DNA from 2 places in the Arthrobacter sp. Y3225209 genome. Region 1 is predicted to be linked to the other one. Evidence: riboswitches for the same ligand, from Rfam matches in the RefSeq annotation. Region 1 holds a riboswitch; the other holds the start of a gene.
What was found. Region 1 has a riboswitch for cyclic di-AMP ahead of AC5RVB_RS03765 (NlpC/P60 family protein). Riboswitches for the same ligand answer to the same signal wherever they lie in the genome.
Positions count from the first base shown of each region.

Region 1 (7,894 bases):
CGGCAGGCACCGGAGCGACAATCCGCTCCGGTGCGGAATAGCAGTTCAGGGAACTGCCCCTGCTGAAGCCGATCAGGGTCATCCCTGCATCCTTGGCCAGCTCTACGGAGAGGGCGGACGGTGCGCTGACGGCGGCCAATACGGGAATGCCGGCGAGCTGGGCCTTCTGCACCAGTTCAAAGGATGCCCGTCCGGAGACCTGGAGTACGGCGCCGCGCAGGGGAAGCATTCCTGCCCGCAGCGCCCATCCAACCACCTTGTCTACGGCGTTGTGCCTGCCCACGTCCTCGCGCAGGCACAACAGCTCACCCTCCGCGCTGAACAGTCCGGCTGCATGTACGCCACCGGTGCGGTCGAAGACTTTCTGTCCCTCCCGCAGCCGGTCCGGCAGCTCCGCCAGCATCTGCAGGGGCAGCCTGACGTTGTCACCCGCGGCGTCAAAGTGCGAGGACTTACGCACGGCCTCAATGGAGGCTGTGCCGCAGATCCCGCATGAGCTGGAGGTATAGACGTGCCGCTCCATGCCGGTGTCCGGCAGCGCGGTACCGGGACGCAGCTGGACGTCGACAACGTTGAAGGTCTGTTTCCCTTCCTCATCCACCCCTGCGCAGTAGCGCAGGCTGATGAGCTGGCCGGGCTCCCAGATCACTCCTTCGGAGACCAGGAAACCGGCCACCAGATCGAAGTCGTCGCCAGGGGTGCGCATCGTGACGGTAAAGGAGGTGCCGTTCAGCCGTATTTCCAGCGGCTCCTCCCCCGCCAGCACGTCCTCGCGGGTGCCGGTATGTCCGTCCAGCCGGAACCGCGTAACCCGTCCTCGTTGGGTAACCCGTCCCATAATGCCTCCCTGTGCAGTAGTACCTGTTGCGTTTGCGTGCCGGCCCTAGCCCGCGGGGGCCTGGTTGACCTGCCACGGCAGTGGAAGGGCCATAACCGCCTGGTCACGGATGCAGCCCTCCGCGGGGACCACCATCACTGCATCGGCTTCAGCCAGCCCACGGAGCATGCCGGAGCGGAAATACGGCGAGGGCATGGCCCGGTCCTCCTGGATGGTGCACGGAACCAGGCGCGTCCTGCCCGGCAGCGGCTCCAGGTCCACTCCCGCCAGCACATGCCGCTCACGGGAAATCGGTGCGCCGCGCAGCCCGTCCAGCAGCGGCTGAACCAGTGTGAAGACCGCCATCATCGCAGCCAGGGGGTTGCCAGGCAGCGCCACCAGCAGCCTGCCGTCCCTCAGCCTTGCCAGCATGGTGGGATGTCCCGGCCGCATGGCAATGCCGTCGATCAGCAGCTCGGCGTCCACTTCCTCCAGGGCCCGGCGCAGATGGTCTGCCTCGGAGCGCCCCGTGGCACCGGTGGTGATCAGCACGTCCCCGGAGGACATTGCAATGGAGAGTTCGTCATTGGCCTCCTCGCTGCTGAGTGCGGCCACTACCTCCTCGAGCCGGTCCGGCAGGCGCCGCACCACGTCCACCCGTCCGCCAAGCATGGTGATTAGCTGCGGCAGCTGCGGCCCGAACGTGTCCCGGACCTGGCCCGGTTCAGGCAGCCCCGCTTCGATCACCTCGTCGCCGGTCAGCAGCAGGGAAACCCGCGGGGAGCGCAGTACGGGGAGGGTATCGTGCCCGCAGACGGCGGCCAGGGCGATGTGCGCAGGATTCAGCAGCTTCCCTGCCGGGATGGTGGTTTCGCCTGCCGATGCTTCCTCGCCGGCCGGACGGATGTGTTCACCCTGCCGGGGCTGGACGCCTTCCGCACGGTCATTCAGCGTCAGCACCGGCACTTCATCGCCGGACACCGTACCGCTTTCCGAACGCAGCACCGAATCCGCGCCCTCTGGGATGAGTCCGCCCGTAAGGATGGCCACGGCCTCGCCGGGCTGCAGTGCCCGGCGCCCGGATTCGCGGTGAATCTGCCAGCGCTCTACTTCCGGTTCCTTGGTGGTGATGACCGTCCAGGGCGGCGGGCCGGCCACAGCCCACCCGTCCATGGCCGCCGAGGCGTAATGCGGCACGGGCTGCAGCGCAGCGGTTTCCAGCGCGAGGATCCGCCCCAGGGCTTCGTCCAGGGGTACCGTCTCATAGGGCAACGGACGGGCTGCGGCGTACGCGGCATGCCGGGCCTGGGCCCAGGACGCGTTGGGCTGCACGGGGAGGATGACAGGAACCGAGGGTTCACTCATTCCATTCCCCCTTTCTCTGCAGCTGCGCCGGCGCATTCGCCGGCCGCCACCGCCATCGCCGAACGCATGGCCACCGCGTCATCCGCCTGGCCGCTGCCTGCTGCCATGCCCGCAGCGTAACCCGCGATGAAGGTGGTCAACGGCGCCGCCGGACGCACCACGCTATGTGCCGCGGCTGCCGCGAGGTCGAGGACGGCGGAAACCTCCACCGGAGTGCCTTCGAGCTCAAGGGCCCTCAGCAACCTGCCGCTCCATGCTTCGAGTTGTTCCTGCTGGCTTGCCATTCGTGCTCCTTCGCTTCGCTGGGTCCATGCCGCAGGCTGTGCTGCTGCATGTCCGTGGCGCTCACACCCAGGGACGTCGCGTCCGCCCAGGTGTCAACATCGGCCGTACTCATGGGGGAAACCTGCACACCCCTCCATTGCACCCTAGCAAGCAGCCCCTTCATCGACATGTTTGTCAGCTGTCCGGGCGCAGGAACATTCACTGCGGAGAGCAGGTCCGCCGTACGGTAGATCCCTGCAAGTGGCTGCATATATCCCTCGGCGTCCACCGCCAGCAGGCTCTCGGATCCCGTCGCTGAGCACAGCAGTGTCTCTACGGCGGCCGCGATACCGGGCATGTCGCAGGCCAGCACCAGCGTCCATTCGGGCGGATCGGTCATGGCCAGGATGCCGGCCGCCACTGCTGCTGCCGGTCCGCCGAAGGCGGGTTCTTCACGGACCAGCACCGCCTCCGGTGCAGACCGGGCCAGGAGCGGGGCCAGCTCAGGCGGACCGGCGACGTATACCGGCCGCGCGTCGGGCACCGCGGCAAGGGTGGTTTCCAGCAGCGTTTTACCGTCCGCCAGCAATAGTGCCTTGGGCACACCGCCCAGGCGGCTGGAGCGGCCGCCGGCCAGGATAATTGCCGCGTGATCCGGGGGTCCGGGCATCAGGCAGCCGTGTCATTCTGCAGGAAGGGGTCCCATTGCGGGGACGGCCGTTCCAGTTCACGGATCTGACAGCGGGCGCCGCAGGGCGCCTTGGGCGAAATGCGCAGCTGCCACCCGAGTTGCGCCAGGGTCTTATCCCCTTTGGTGTTGTTGCAGCGCAGGCAGCAGGCTACGAGATTCTCCCAGCTGTCATCTCCGCCGCGGGAGCGGGGCACTACGTGGTCCACCGTCGCCGCAGCCTTGCCGCAATAAGCGCATTCATGGTTATCCCGGCGCAGTACTCCCCGGCGGGTGGCAACAGTGCCCTCGCGGTAGGGAATTTTCACATAACGGTGCAGCAGGATCACGGAGGGCCGGGGAAAAATCTCATTTGGCCCGGCCACGGGTTCACCGCTCTCGGCTACCACGCTTGCCTTTCCGTTGAGGACCAGTACCAGGGCCCGGCGGAAGGTAATCACGGCCAGCGGTTCGTATCCAGCATTCAGAACGAGAGTGCGCATGCACATACCTCTTCATCTGCCGCCCACGAACCGGTGAGTACAAGACACCGTTCCGCAAACGGCACTTCGGATTGTCTATGCAAGAGTATGCCGGGATTCGCAACTTGGCCATTTTCACGCGCAAAACCCCGGCGGACACACCACTCCCCCGCTCCGCTTCCCCGCCCCAGCGACGACGGCGGGGTGCGGGTGTATCAAAGGGCCGGAGGGGTTAGACGGGCCGGGCGGGTTAAAAGGAATGGATTAAAGCCGGAAGGCTCCCCCCGAAGGAGGAGCCTTGCCGTGGTCTTACAGACTGTCTTACAAACTCACGCCCCGCACTCAGGCAGTGCGTTGATGTGCAGGGGTATTAGCCGCCTACGCGGATGTAAACGCCGCCGGAGCCAAGCTCCGCCGGAGCAACCACTGTGCTGTTTCCGTTGAACCCGCCGTGTACTGCCTGTCCGCCGCCTACGTAGACGGCAATGTGGGCCATGCCCATGCCGCCGTCGGCGTAGTAGATCAGGTCTCCGGGCATGGCCTCGGCTGCACTGACCGTCCGTCCAAGGGACAGGTAGCCGGCCGGCCATCCGTGGAAGTTGATGCCTGCGGCAGCCAGCGAATTGGTGGCCAGCATGGTGCAGTCCTGGCTGACGCCAAGCTGGGCGTAAGCTGCGGCCGCGATGGTTGCGCCAACTCCGGAAGGAACTTCCGGTGCCGGTGACGGGGTTGCCGCGGCCGGTGCTGCAGTTGCGGCACCGGTGGCGGCGCCGCCCTGGGCATTGGTGTTGGCCGTGGCGGGAACTACTTCCTGGGCCTGTACGGTCAGCGTGGGCGTCTCGGCCGGCACAGGCTCGGGAGCGGTGATCACACCGTTGATCCCGTCCCGTTCGAAGGAGACCTGAATGGTCTCCGGTACCTGGACGGGCTGGGCCGCGGAAAGGTTCAGGTTGCTGGTGCGGACATCGCGCAGGGTCTCCGCACCGGAGGCATTGGCGGCAACGCCGGTTGTCAGTACCAGCCCCGAGGCCGCGGCAATAACAGCGGCCTGGCGGCCCACTGTTCCTGCGTTGGCGCTCACGGCACCGGCGAGTGCGTTCAGCGTAGTGGTGCGTTCCACCGGCGCCCGGTGGCGGGCGCGCTCAGTTGTCGAGGTCATGATTCTCCGGCTCTCGAAAAACTGGGCTTAGCTGACCCGGACGAAGCTGGCGCCCGGCAGGTCGGAGAGGCTGTGCAGGCCGGTGTTCATACCGTTCAGCCCGCCGCTGATGACCTGGCCGTTGCCGACGTAGATCGCGACGTGGCCACCGGTGATGACCAGATCGCCGGGCTGCGGGCTGCCGACAACTGCGCCGAACTGGAAGAACTGGCCCGGGGCCAGATCGCCGACGGACTTGCCGACGGAGCGCAGTGCGTTTTCAACCATGGCGGTGCAATCCTGGGCAACGCCGATCTGGCCGTAGGCCGAGGCGACCAGGGCCGCGCCGACGTTGCTGGGAGCAGCGGTTTCCGGTGCGGGTGCGGCAGGAGTGGAGGAAGCCGTCATAACGGCGGCACCGGCAGCGGCCGGGGCAGCTGCGGGTGCGGTTGCTGCAGCGGCGGTCTGTGCTGCCTGGGCAGCCTGTGCAGCTGCCTGCTCGGCTGCTGCGGTTGCTGCTGCTTCTTCTGCTGCAACCTGTGCGCGGTATTCGGATCCATCGATGGAACCGGCGGTAGCGGCCAGCTGCAGAGCGAAGGGGGCGTTGGCGGGAGCGGTGACGCTGCCGTCCACGAAGTTCAGGGTGGTTGCCTCAAGTGCCTGGCGGTCCGTGTTGACGGAGGAAGCCTGTGCAGGAAGTCCTGCAGCCAGCACGAGGCCGGATGCTGCTACTACGACGGCGGCCTGGCGGCCTACGGTACCGGCGTTGGAGCTGACTGCCTTGGATAGCGCGGTGATCGGGTTGGTCTGTACGGTGGCAGCGCGACGGCGGCCATGAGCGTGTGATGACACAAGTTTGCCTCTCCCAATGCCTACGAGGTGAGCTGTCGGATTCGGATGGGAGTCACCCGGTTGCCCGGCCTAATGGCCTTTGCAACTTAACCCCAAGGGTTTCTTTCGAAACCCGAAATTGGTTCCCCCGCCTCTGCCATGCGATTCTGCGAACGGACTTCAAACAGTGGCAGAGCTCGGCGATCTGTTCGAAGGTGCCCGATCGTTGGCGAATCAGGCACGAGGACGAGCGTACAGCAACATTTGCTCTATGTCACGTTCCGATCACGAAACGATATTCGTCCGGTTACAACCAGTCCCGCGGGTCGACTACTTCGCCGTTAACTACGACCTCAAAATGCAGGTGGCAGCCGGTGGAAGCGCCAGTGGTTCCGCTTGCGCCCACCAGGTGTCCGCGCTTGATTTCGGTACCCACGGTGACTGCTGCGCTGGACAGGTGGTTGTACGTGGTCTCTACGCCGTTGCCGTGGTCAATCACCACACGGTTGCCCCCGCCATAGGGGTGCCAGCCGGCAAAAACGACCGTGCCGGAGGCAGCGGCATTTACGGCGGTGCCGCAGGCTGCAGCGAAGTCCTGGCCATTATGCATTTCGCCGGCTTCACCGGTGATGGGGCTGACGCGGTGTCCGAACCCGGAGGTTTCGATCAGGGCGGCGTCCAGCGGAGTGGAGAGTGTGCCCTTGGCGGCGGCGGGAACCACCGTGCTGCCGGCAGCAACCGTAACCGAGGCGAGTTTGGCGTCCGGATCGAAGGCGCTGCTCAAACCTGCCCGGGCGAAGCCGACATTGGCATTCGGGTCAGCCTGTACTGGCGTACTTGTCGCTGCAACCGGTTCCGGCTGCACTGCGGGGTCCCCGGCAGCCGCCGTCGTCGGCAGGGCCGCGGTGAGGATCAGGCCCGACGTGGCAGCGGTAATGGCAACCTTCTGGGCGGCTCCCCCAACGGAGATGGTCTTGGTTTCAGCCCGCCGGCGGCCGGAGGACGTTGAGTTGCGCTGACGCGCAGGCGTAACAGGAGCAGACGCACGGCGCCGGCCCGAAGCAGCATGCTTCGACAAGTAATTCCCTCTCTTGGATCGCCTACGAAGTTAGCTGTCGGATTCGAGTAGAGAAACTCGGCCTCCGGTCCGGCGGCGTGCAGGCGGCTGGGCGTGCACGGCTGTCGGCGTCCGGAAGGCTTCACCCCAAGGCAGCTGTGCTGCCGGAAAGTGGGTCCTCCGCCCCTGCCTGAACGGTTGGTACTCCGGTCCGCTGGCAGGGCTCGGCGGACGGACCGGATAACGATGGTGTTTCAACGTCAGGAACTCACTATAGGGTAAACGCCACAAAAGTGACCATTCCGTTACCCGGCGTGGGACACGAAGACGTGCGCCGCAACCTCCGCAGGCAGTTCCAGGGCCCCTTCAATGCCGGGCACACGGACTGAGATATACCCGCCCACTTCTTCCGCGGTGATCCGGGCGCCGGGCCGCAGGCCTGCTTCGTCCAGCTGGGACAGCAGTTCGGGCTCCACCTGGATGGGCTCGGCCAGGCGGACCAGCTTCAGCGGGGCGCCCGGCACAGCTTCAGCGACCATGGAGACCAGGTCATTGACTCCTGAACTGAAGACCTCCGAGGCTACGCCGCCGATCGCTTCCAGGCCCGGGATGGGGTTGCCGTAGGGGGATTCGGTGGGGCGTCCCAGCAGCTCGTAGAGCCGCCGTTCCACCCGTTCACTCATGACATGCTCCCACCGGCAGGCCTCGTCGTGGACGTAGGCCCAGTCAAGGCCGATCACATCGGCCAGCAGGCGTTCGGCCAGCCGGTGCTTCCGCATGACCTCCGTGGCACGGCGCCGGCCGAGTTCGGTCAGCTCCAGCCTGCGGGTTCCCGCGACCACCACCAGGCCGTCGCGCTCCATCCGCCCAACTGTCTGGGACACGGTGGGGCCTGAGTGGCGCAGCCGTTCGGCAATCCGCGCCCGCAGGGCAACAATGTTTTCCTCTTCCAGTTCCAGGATGGTCCTGAGGTACATCTCAGTGGTGTCAATGAGATCCGTCATGACGGGCCGCTCCTACTAAGGAAGAAAGGAGGACAACATACCGCTGCCCCGGGTGTACGCCAACACGTTAGCCTATTCGCCCGACGCCCCGTAAATTGCCCGGCCTGCAGCACATCCTCCCGTGGCCGGGGTCATAAATCGTCCGGTGGAGGAGGGTGCGGCAGAATGGAATTGCATACGCGCTTTCCCCTGACACGCTTGGAGCGATAACCAATGGGCGATACCGCCGCACTGAAGATTCCCGCCGGACTCCTGCCCCGCGACGGCCG
Region 1 is NZ_JBNHFW010000003.1:198,247-206,140, forward strand. Features, by position in the region: gene fdhD (formate dehydrogenase accessory sulfurtransferase FdhD) at 1-838, opposite strand, end outside; gene AC5RVB_RS03740 (molybdopterin molybdotransferase MoeA) at 884-2,182, opposite strand; gene AC5RVB_RS03745 (DUF6457 domain-containing protein) at 2,179-2,466, opposite strand; gene mobA (molybdenum cofactor guanylyltransferase) at 2,418-3,116, opposite strand; gene AC5RVB_RS03755 (HNH endonuclease) at 3,116-3,616, opposite strand; gene AC5RVB_RS03760 (NlpC/P60 family protein) at 3,966-4,754, opposite strand; gene AC5RVB_RS03765 (NlpC/P60 family protein) at 4,782-5,585, opposite strand; cyclic di-AMP (ydaO/yuaA leader) riboswitch at 5,589-5,746, opposite strand; gene AC5RVB_RS03770 (M23 family metallopeptidase) at 5,872-6,642, opposite strand; cyclic di-AMP (ydaO/yuaA leader) riboswitch at 6,646-6,835, opposite strand; gene AC5RVB_RS03775 (metal-dependent transcriptional regulator) at 6,927-7,625, opposite strand; gene serC (phosphoserine transaminase) at 7,839-7,894, shown strand, end outside.

Region 2 (7,894 bases), on a different contig from region 1:
TTCCTGGTGGTGGTGGCTGTTCAGAGTGTGGGCGTCTTCGCCCTCGACGCAGCCGGAGTCATCACGCTCCATGGCGATGCCTTTCCCTGGCTCGCCACTATCGTGGGCGGCTTCATCTTTGGCTTCGCCATCGTCCTGGCCGGCGGCTGCGCCACCGGAACCTACTACCGGGCAGGTGAAGGCCTGGTGGGCAGCTGGCTTGCCCTGATTACCTATGCCCTCTTCGCCGCCATCATGAAGACGGGACCGCTGGCCGGGTTCAACACGGCCATGCGCTCAGTGACCGTGGAACAAAGCAACTTTTACACCGTCCTGGGTGTTTCTCCGTGGCTGTTTGTCGCCGTACTGGTTGCCGCCGTCGCGCTGGCGGTCCGGCATCACCTGAACAAGCCCCGCATCGCCATGGCCGCCCTGCCACCTTCCAAAACCGGCCTGGCACACCTGTTGTTCGAGAAGCCGTGGAATGCCTTCGCCACCGCGGTGGTCATCGGCATTATTGCCATTGCCGCCTGGCCGCTCAGCTGGGCCACGGGCCGCGAAGACGGTCTGGGCATCACCACACCCTCCTCCAAGCTTGTTGGCTATTTGGTGACCGGTGACGCCGAGCTGGTGGACTGGGGCGTGTTCCTGGTTGTCGGCATCCTCCTTGGCTCCTTCATTGCCGCTAAGGGCAGCGGAGAATTCCGGGTCAGGGTGCCGGACGCCGCCACCGTCATAAAAAGCCTGGGCGGAGGCGCGCTGATGGGCATTGGCGCCGCACTGGCCGGCGGGTGCACCATCGGCAACGCCATGGTGCAGACGGCGCAGTTCAGCTTCCAGGGCTGGACAGCCCTGGTCTTTATGATCCTGGGCACCGGCCTGGCCGCGAAGCTGACCATCATGAACCGCCGGCAGGCACCCGCAGCTGCGCGCGTACCGGCGGGAGTATGACCTCCGCTGCCCCACCCGCAGCCGTTTCATTCATCCATCCACCCGAAACCCCACCACAAAGGAGTCACACCGTGGCAAAAGTAACCCTGGAAACCAACGGATCCGTCTGCCCCTTCCCTCTGGTTGAAGCCAAGGAGGCCATGAAAACCATGACTGCGGGCGATGAGCTGGTCATCAACTTCGACTGCACCCAGGCCACGGACGCCATCCCCCGCTGGGCGGCCGAAAGCGGCTACCCGGTCACGGACTTCTCCAAGACCGGTCCGGCGGAGTGGTCCATTACGGTCGCAAAGGCGTAGCCCGTCCCGCGCAGGCCCGCAGCGGATTCCGGCGCCGCCGGAGTCTGCCGGGGGCACCTGGCCGGGGAGGAAACCCGGCCCGGGTACGGGTCCGTCAGTCCTTGCGGCGGGCCCGGCTGGGCTGGACCCGGGGCGGCTCCCCGGCATCTTGGGATAGTCCGGCGGGAAGGGCAGCTCGCCCAGCCCGTTGGCCAGGTCCCGCTCCCACCAGCCCAGCAGCACGTCGATGGAGCCGGGCCGTGCATACATGTCGGCCCACGGATCCCCTACCGTACGCAGCCGCTCGGGAATTGTGGCAATGGTGAAGTCACCCGGATGCACCTGTTCGAGTTCTTCCCAGCTGATCGGGCAGGAGACGGGGGCATCCGGGAGGGCGCGCGGGCTGTAGGCCCCTGCCATGGTCCGGTCCCGGTTGGCCTGGTTGAAATCCACGAATACACGCCGGCCGCGCTCTTCCTTCCACCATGCGGTGGTCACCTTCTCCGGCATCCTCCGCTCTACCTCCCGCGCTGCGGCAATGACGGCATGGCGGACATCCTGGAACTCATGCTCCGGCCGGATCGGGGCAAAGAGGTGGATGCCGCGGTTGCCGGAGGTCTTGATATACCCCTCCAGACCCGCCTCGGCGAGGATGGAGCGCAGTTCCAGCGCGGCCGGGACGGCGTCGTCGAAGTCCGTGCCCGGCTGGGGGTCCAGATCGATGCGCAGCTGATCAGGATTGTCCGTATTCTCCGCCCGCGAGGGCCAGGGGTGGAACACCACTGTGTTCATCTGCACCGCCCAGACCGCGGCCGCCGGCTCATCCAGCACCACCTGCGGGTGGGACCGGGCACTGGGATAGGTCACCGTAACCCCGCGCATCCACTCCGGCATGCCCCGGGGCGGATTCTTCGAGAAGAACACTTCCCCCTCGATTCCTTCGGGGAAACGCTCAAGGGAGACCGGCCGGTCCCCGTTGGCCCGAATAAAGGCTTCACCCACGTCCGCCATGTAGCGCGCCAGATCGAGCTTGGTGATCCCCGGGACGGGCCAGAGCACCCGTCCGGGACTTGAAATCCGTATCTCGCGTTCCCCGTCCGGACCGGGAACCGTCAGTGTTTCCGCCTCGCGTGCCATGGGCCTGCTCCCCTCGCTTGTGGAACGAGGGTACCCCGTCAGGCGGCGGGCGTGTCCTGAGCCACGAAGGCGGTATGGTCCGGCCGCCGGTCCTTGCGGCCGTGGACAAAGTAGTACAGCACCGTATTGCCCAGCAGCACCGCAGCGAGGACCCAGTACATGCCGTGGAACCCGCTCAGCGGCAGCAGCACTCCCAGCAGGAGCGGGCCCAGACCCACCCCGGCGTCCATAAAGATGAAGAACGTGGACGTGGCCAGGCCAATCCGTGCCGGTGCGGCCATGCCCACTGCGATGGCCTGGGCGCACGGCATCAGGGCACCGAAGCCGAACCCGACGAAGACGCCGGCCACGGCCATGACAGTGTCATTGGGGGCGTATGCAAGGAGCGCCAGGCCGGCGGCGAAGGAGAGAAGCGTGGGGTAGACCACGGCGTTGTCTCCGTGGCGGTCCTGGATCCGGCCAACGAAGAGCCGCGATACCAGCACCACCCCGGCATAGACCACAAAGAAGAGGCTTGCCCCGAGGACCAGGCCCTCCGTCTGGGCGTAGGAGTTCAGGAAGGAAAGGATGCCCGCGTAGGCGGCACCGGCAATGAACATTACCGAGGCAATGGGAAGCACGGACACATAGAGGATGTCGCTCAGGTGCATGCGCCACTTGTTCTTCAGTTCCTCCGGGCCCGGCGTGCGCTCGGGCAGCCGCAGCACCAGGGAGAGGATCAGGGCGACGGCGGCGCAGGCGGCAGCAAACAGGAAAAGCGCACGGTAGCTGGCCGAGTCCACCAGGAGCACGGCCAGGAACGGCCCGACGGCGGTGGCCAGGGTGGTGGAGATGCCGAAGTATCCGGTGCCTTCCCCGCGCCGGTGGGCGGGGATAAGCCCCATAACCGAGGCTGAGAGGCTGGTGCTGGCGGCACCGAAGGCGGCGCCGTGGAGCAGCCTCACTGCCAGCAGCACGCCCAGGTTCGAGGCCGGGATGTAGAGCACCGAAGCGGCTACGAAAACTGCGAGGCTGGCGATCAGCATGCGCCGGCGGCCAACGAAATCAAGGAACTTTCCGGCAAAGACCCGGGCGGCAAGAGCGCCGATCACAAACGAACCGGAGGCAAAGCCGGCGGCGCTGTCCGACGCGGCGAACTCCTGCACCGCGTAGAGCGCCATGGTGGTCATCAGCAGGTAAAAAACGAGGGAAATGAACAGGTTCGTGACAATCGCCAGCACGAATCCCCTGGTCCATAGTTTCTGGCTGCTGCCTGACACTCGCGTTACTCCTGTGCATCGTTGAGGCTGCCCTCGATTGAAAGGTAGCCTAAGTATCTTATGCAGGAGAGCTGGCGTACCGGCAACCCAGATCCGCCAGGGAGAGCGACTTCACATTTTTTGTCTGCGGAACGGCGGTGTATCCCTGGCATCACGTGCACCATATACAACATCCGTTATGCGCCCCCGGCGCCGGACAACAGTCAGGCCTGAAAAATCGGCGGGAACAGTGTGACGGCATGGCATTGGATGGCATTGCTGGGGCCGGAGTGACTAGCACATCGAGGCGCCACTCACACGCTGCAGAGAACCGGATCACTAAATGGTTATCCAACCGTAACCATCTTGTACGGTTATTTCCATGCCGCTCTGAACGCGGCTCCCCCGGACTAGTTACCTAGCTCTGCCGCTTATCCGGGGTCCACAGAACGCACCATCACGGCAGGGGCGGGGGAACCAATAACGGGTTCCACGAATCCTTGGGGTTAAGTCGCCGGATTCACTCCGATGACCGGGTGTCTCCCATCCGCATCCGACAGCTCACCTCGCAGGTATCGGGAGAGGTAAATCAACATGTCATTCAATAAGAACCGTGGACGTCACCGTGCCGAGACCGCCGGCGTTTGGTCCACCATCTCACAGACCACCGTCAGCCGCGGACGGACCATCGGCAGCACCGCAGCCGTTGTAGCCGCCGGATCCGGCCTGATGCTCGGAATGGCCGCACCGGCCTCCGCAGGCGTCGTAGCGAACGACAACTACACGCCGACCCAGGCTGCAGCTCCGGCCGCACCGGTCGCAGCCCCCGTGGCTGAAGCCGCTCCCGTTGCCGCTCCGGCAGCCGCCAGCACCACCCACACCGTTCAGTCCGGTGACACCCTGGGCGCCATTGCCGCCAACTACGGCGTCAGCCTGGACAGTGTCTTCGCCCTGAACGGCCTGTCCATGGCATCGATCATCTACCCCGGCGACGTCATTACCGTCTCCGGCGAGGCAGCAGCCGCACCGGCTGCCCTGGATTACGCTGCCGCCACCTACACCACCGAGGCCTACGCCGCACCGGTTGCCCCTGCTGCCGCGGACAACGGCATCATCAGCACCCAGGCCACTTCGGTTACCCCGGCCCCGGCTCCCGCCGCCGCTGCTGCCACCGGCAGCAACGCCACCATGCTGGCATCGGCGTACTCGCAGCTGGGCGCCGCCCAGGACTGCACCGTCCTGGTTGAGGTTGCCCTGCGCGCCGCCGGCCACTCCGTGGGCGACCTTGCCCCCGCACAGCTGGCTGCCTACGGCACCCAGGTCTCCACTCCGGAGCCCGGTGACATGGTCTACTACGCCGACGGCGGCATGGGCCTGGCCCACATTGCCATCTACATCGGCAACGGCGAGGCCATCCACAGCGGCTGGAACGGCAACCAGACCGTGGTCCAGTCCGTCAACGTCGGCTCCGGCCCCGTGTTCTACCGCGCATAAGGCTTAGCGGCCCGTCCGCGCACGGCAATCCTGCCGTAGCTACGCAAAAGCGTCCGTTCCCTGAAGGGGGACGGACTCTTTTGCGTTTCCAGCGCCGTTACGGCACAAACCGGTACCCCATGCCGTGCTCGGTCAGCAGATGCTCGGGACACCCGGGGTCTACCTCCAGTTTGCGGCGCAGCTGCCCGATGTACAGCCGCAGGTAGCCCGTATCGGTGGTGCCCGGCCCCCAGACGTCGTGCAGGAGGGTATCCCGCGTCACCAACATGCCCGGGTGTGCCAGGAGGGCCGCCAGCAGGCGCCATTCAGTAGGCGTAAGGCGGATGTCGGACCCGTCCGGCAGCCGGATAATCCGCCGGGCAGCCAGATCGACACGCACCGAGCCGAAGGATATTTCGCTCGGCCCTGCCGCGGCCGGTGTCCGGCGGGACAGGGCACGGATGCGGGCCAGCAACTCCTCGGTGGAGAAGGGCTTCGTCACATAGTCGTCAGCGCCGAGGTCCAGTGCACGGACCTTGTCCGCAGGATCCATCCGGCCGGATACCACCAGGATGGGCACCGCGCTCCAGCCGCGGACCGCCTCAATGACATCCATCCCGCTCAACCCGGGCATGCCCAGGTCCAGGACCAGCAGGTCAGGATGGGTATCCACGGTTTTACGGATGGCTGCACTGCCGCTCTCGGCGGTCACCACCTCGTACCCGTACGCGGCGAGCGTGATGCGCAGGGCGCGCAGTATCTGTGTATCGTCGTCGGCCAGCAGGATTCTCATCGGGCCCCCACCGGCAGGCCGCCTGCCCCGGCGGACACACGGTCCGCGGCAGGCAGGGAAAGGACCATGGTCAGCCCGCCGCCGGGTGTGTCTTCGGCCTCCAGGGTTCCGCCCATACCTTCAGTGAATCCCTTCGCCAGAGCCAGTCCCAGCCCCAGGCCGGTTTGATTGTCCGTGTCGCCCAGCCGTTGGAACGGCGTGAAGATGTCCGGTTGCCGTGGTTCCGGGACACCGGGGCCCGAGTCTATGACACGGATTTCCACCCGTCCGGAAAACTCGCTCACGGCCAGCACGGCTCTGGCCGACTCCGGGCTGAACCGCACGGCGTTAGCCAGGAGATTGACCAGCACACGCTGCAGCAGCACCGGATCGGCAAGGACATTCCGGCCGTCCACAGGAATCCCGAGTTCCACCTCGGCCGGGCCCAGGTCCAGTTCCTCCAGTGCCGGCAGCACGGCATCGGCAACATTCAGCGGCTCCAGGTTTACCCCGACCACCCCCGCCTGCAGCCGGCTGACGTCCAGCAGGCTGGTCACCAGCGTGGAAAGGGACGCGAGTGATTCCTCGGCAGTGGCAAGCAGCTCGCTGCGGTCCTGCTCGGACCAGGTGACGTCCGTGGCCCGCAGTCCGGTAACCGCGGCGGTGGCCGCCGTCAGCGGCCGGCGCAGGTCGTGTCCGACGGCGGCCAGCAACGCCGTGCGTACCTTGTCCGCCTCGGCCAGGGACCCGAGCCCGCGGGCCGTCTCGGTCAGTTCCCGGTGCTCCAGTGCCGCTTCCAGCTGGGCGGTGATCACCGCCAGCAGCCGGCGGTCCGAAGCCGCCAGTTCACGCCCCCACAGATCCAGGAAGGCGCGCTCCCCCACCGGCAGCCGGGTGAAGGCCGGGTCCCCCGGCGGGAGATCTGCCGGCCAGTCGCCGTCGGCGTACAGGTCCATGCCGTCCGCCCTCAGCCGCGCCGCGCCCAGGGTAAACGCCTCACGGGTGCGCCCCACCAGGGCGGCCAGGGCATCCTCACCCCGCAGCACGCTGCCCGCGACCGAAGCCAGCAGTTCGGATTCCGACGCCGACCGCCGGGCGGTGCGGGCACGGCGCGCCGCCGCATCCACCACGTAGCTGACCAGCAGCGCGTTCACCACATACAGGCCCAGGGCCAGCATGTGGGAGGGCGTGGCAACCGTGACCGTGTAGAGCGGCTGGATAAAGAAGAAGTCCAGTGTGAGACCCGAAAGCAGCGCGGCGAACAGTGCCGGCCAGATCCCGCCCACCAGCGCCACCAGAATCACCAGCAGCTGGTAGCTCAGGACGTCGCCGGTGATGGTCTCGGCGCTCCGGACGGCCACCAGCCCGGCGGTAAGCAGCGGACCTCCGGCCAGGGCCAGGGCAAAACCCAGCAGGCGGCGGCGCCTGGAGAGTGCACCGCCGAAGTGCGGCAGCACCAGCGCCCGTGCTGCCGCCGAGTGGGACACGATGTGGACATCAATGTCCCCCGACTCCCGGATCACGGTGGCACCGATCCCGGGGCCGGAGAGCAGCGCCGCAATCCGCGGGCGGCGGCTCACGCCGACTACCAGCTGTGTGGCGTTGACGCCGCGGGCAAAGTCCACCAGTGCCTTGGGAATGTCGTGGCCCACCACCTGGTGGAAGGTGCCGCCCAGTTTTTCCGCCAGGATCCGCTGCGCCGCCAGCTCCCCGGGCTCTGCTCCGCGCAGCCCGTCCGCACCGGCAATGTGGACGGCCAGCAGTTTCCCGCCGGCCGACCGGGCGGCTATCCGCGCACCCCGGCGCAGCAGCGTTCGTCCTTCGGGGCCGCCGGTCAGGGCCACGACAACCCGTTCCCGGGCTTCCCATTTACGGTGAATGCCCTGTTCCGCACGGTACCGGTTCAGTGCCGAGTCCACCTCGTCCGCCAGCCACAGCAGGGCCAGCTCGCGCAGCGCGGTGAGGTTGCCCAGCCTGAAGTAGTTGGACAGCGCGGCGTCCACGCGTTCGGCCGGGTAGATCACCCCGTCGGCCAGCCGTCCCCGCAGGGACTGCGGCGCCAGGTC
Region 2 is NZ_JBNHFW010000004.1:120,604-128,497, forward strand. Features, by position in the region: gene AC5RVB_RS04450 (YeeE/YedE family protein) at 1-930, shown strand, start outside; gene AC5RVB_RS04455 (sulfurtransferase TusA family protein) at 1,002-1,229, shown strand; partial or broken gene ligD (non-homologous end-joining DNA ligase) at 1,324-2,345, opposite strand; gene AC5RVB_RS04465 (MFS transporter) at 2,384-3,604, opposite strand; cyclic di-AMP (ydaO/yuaA leader) riboswitch at 4,026-4,172, shown strand; gene AC5RVB_RS04470 (LysM peptidoglycan-binding domain-containing protein) at 4,178-5,077, shown strand; gene AC5RVB_RS04475 (response regulator) at 5,175-5,849, opposite strand; gene AC5RVB_RS04480 (ATP-binding protein) at 5,846-7,894, opposite strand, start outside.
Region 2: linked by a shared signal. The riboswitch ahead of AC5RVB_RS04470 (LysM peptidoglycan-binding domain-containing protein) and the one ahead of AC5RVB_RS03765 (NlpC/P60 family protein) in region 1 are both predicted to bind cyclic di-AMP.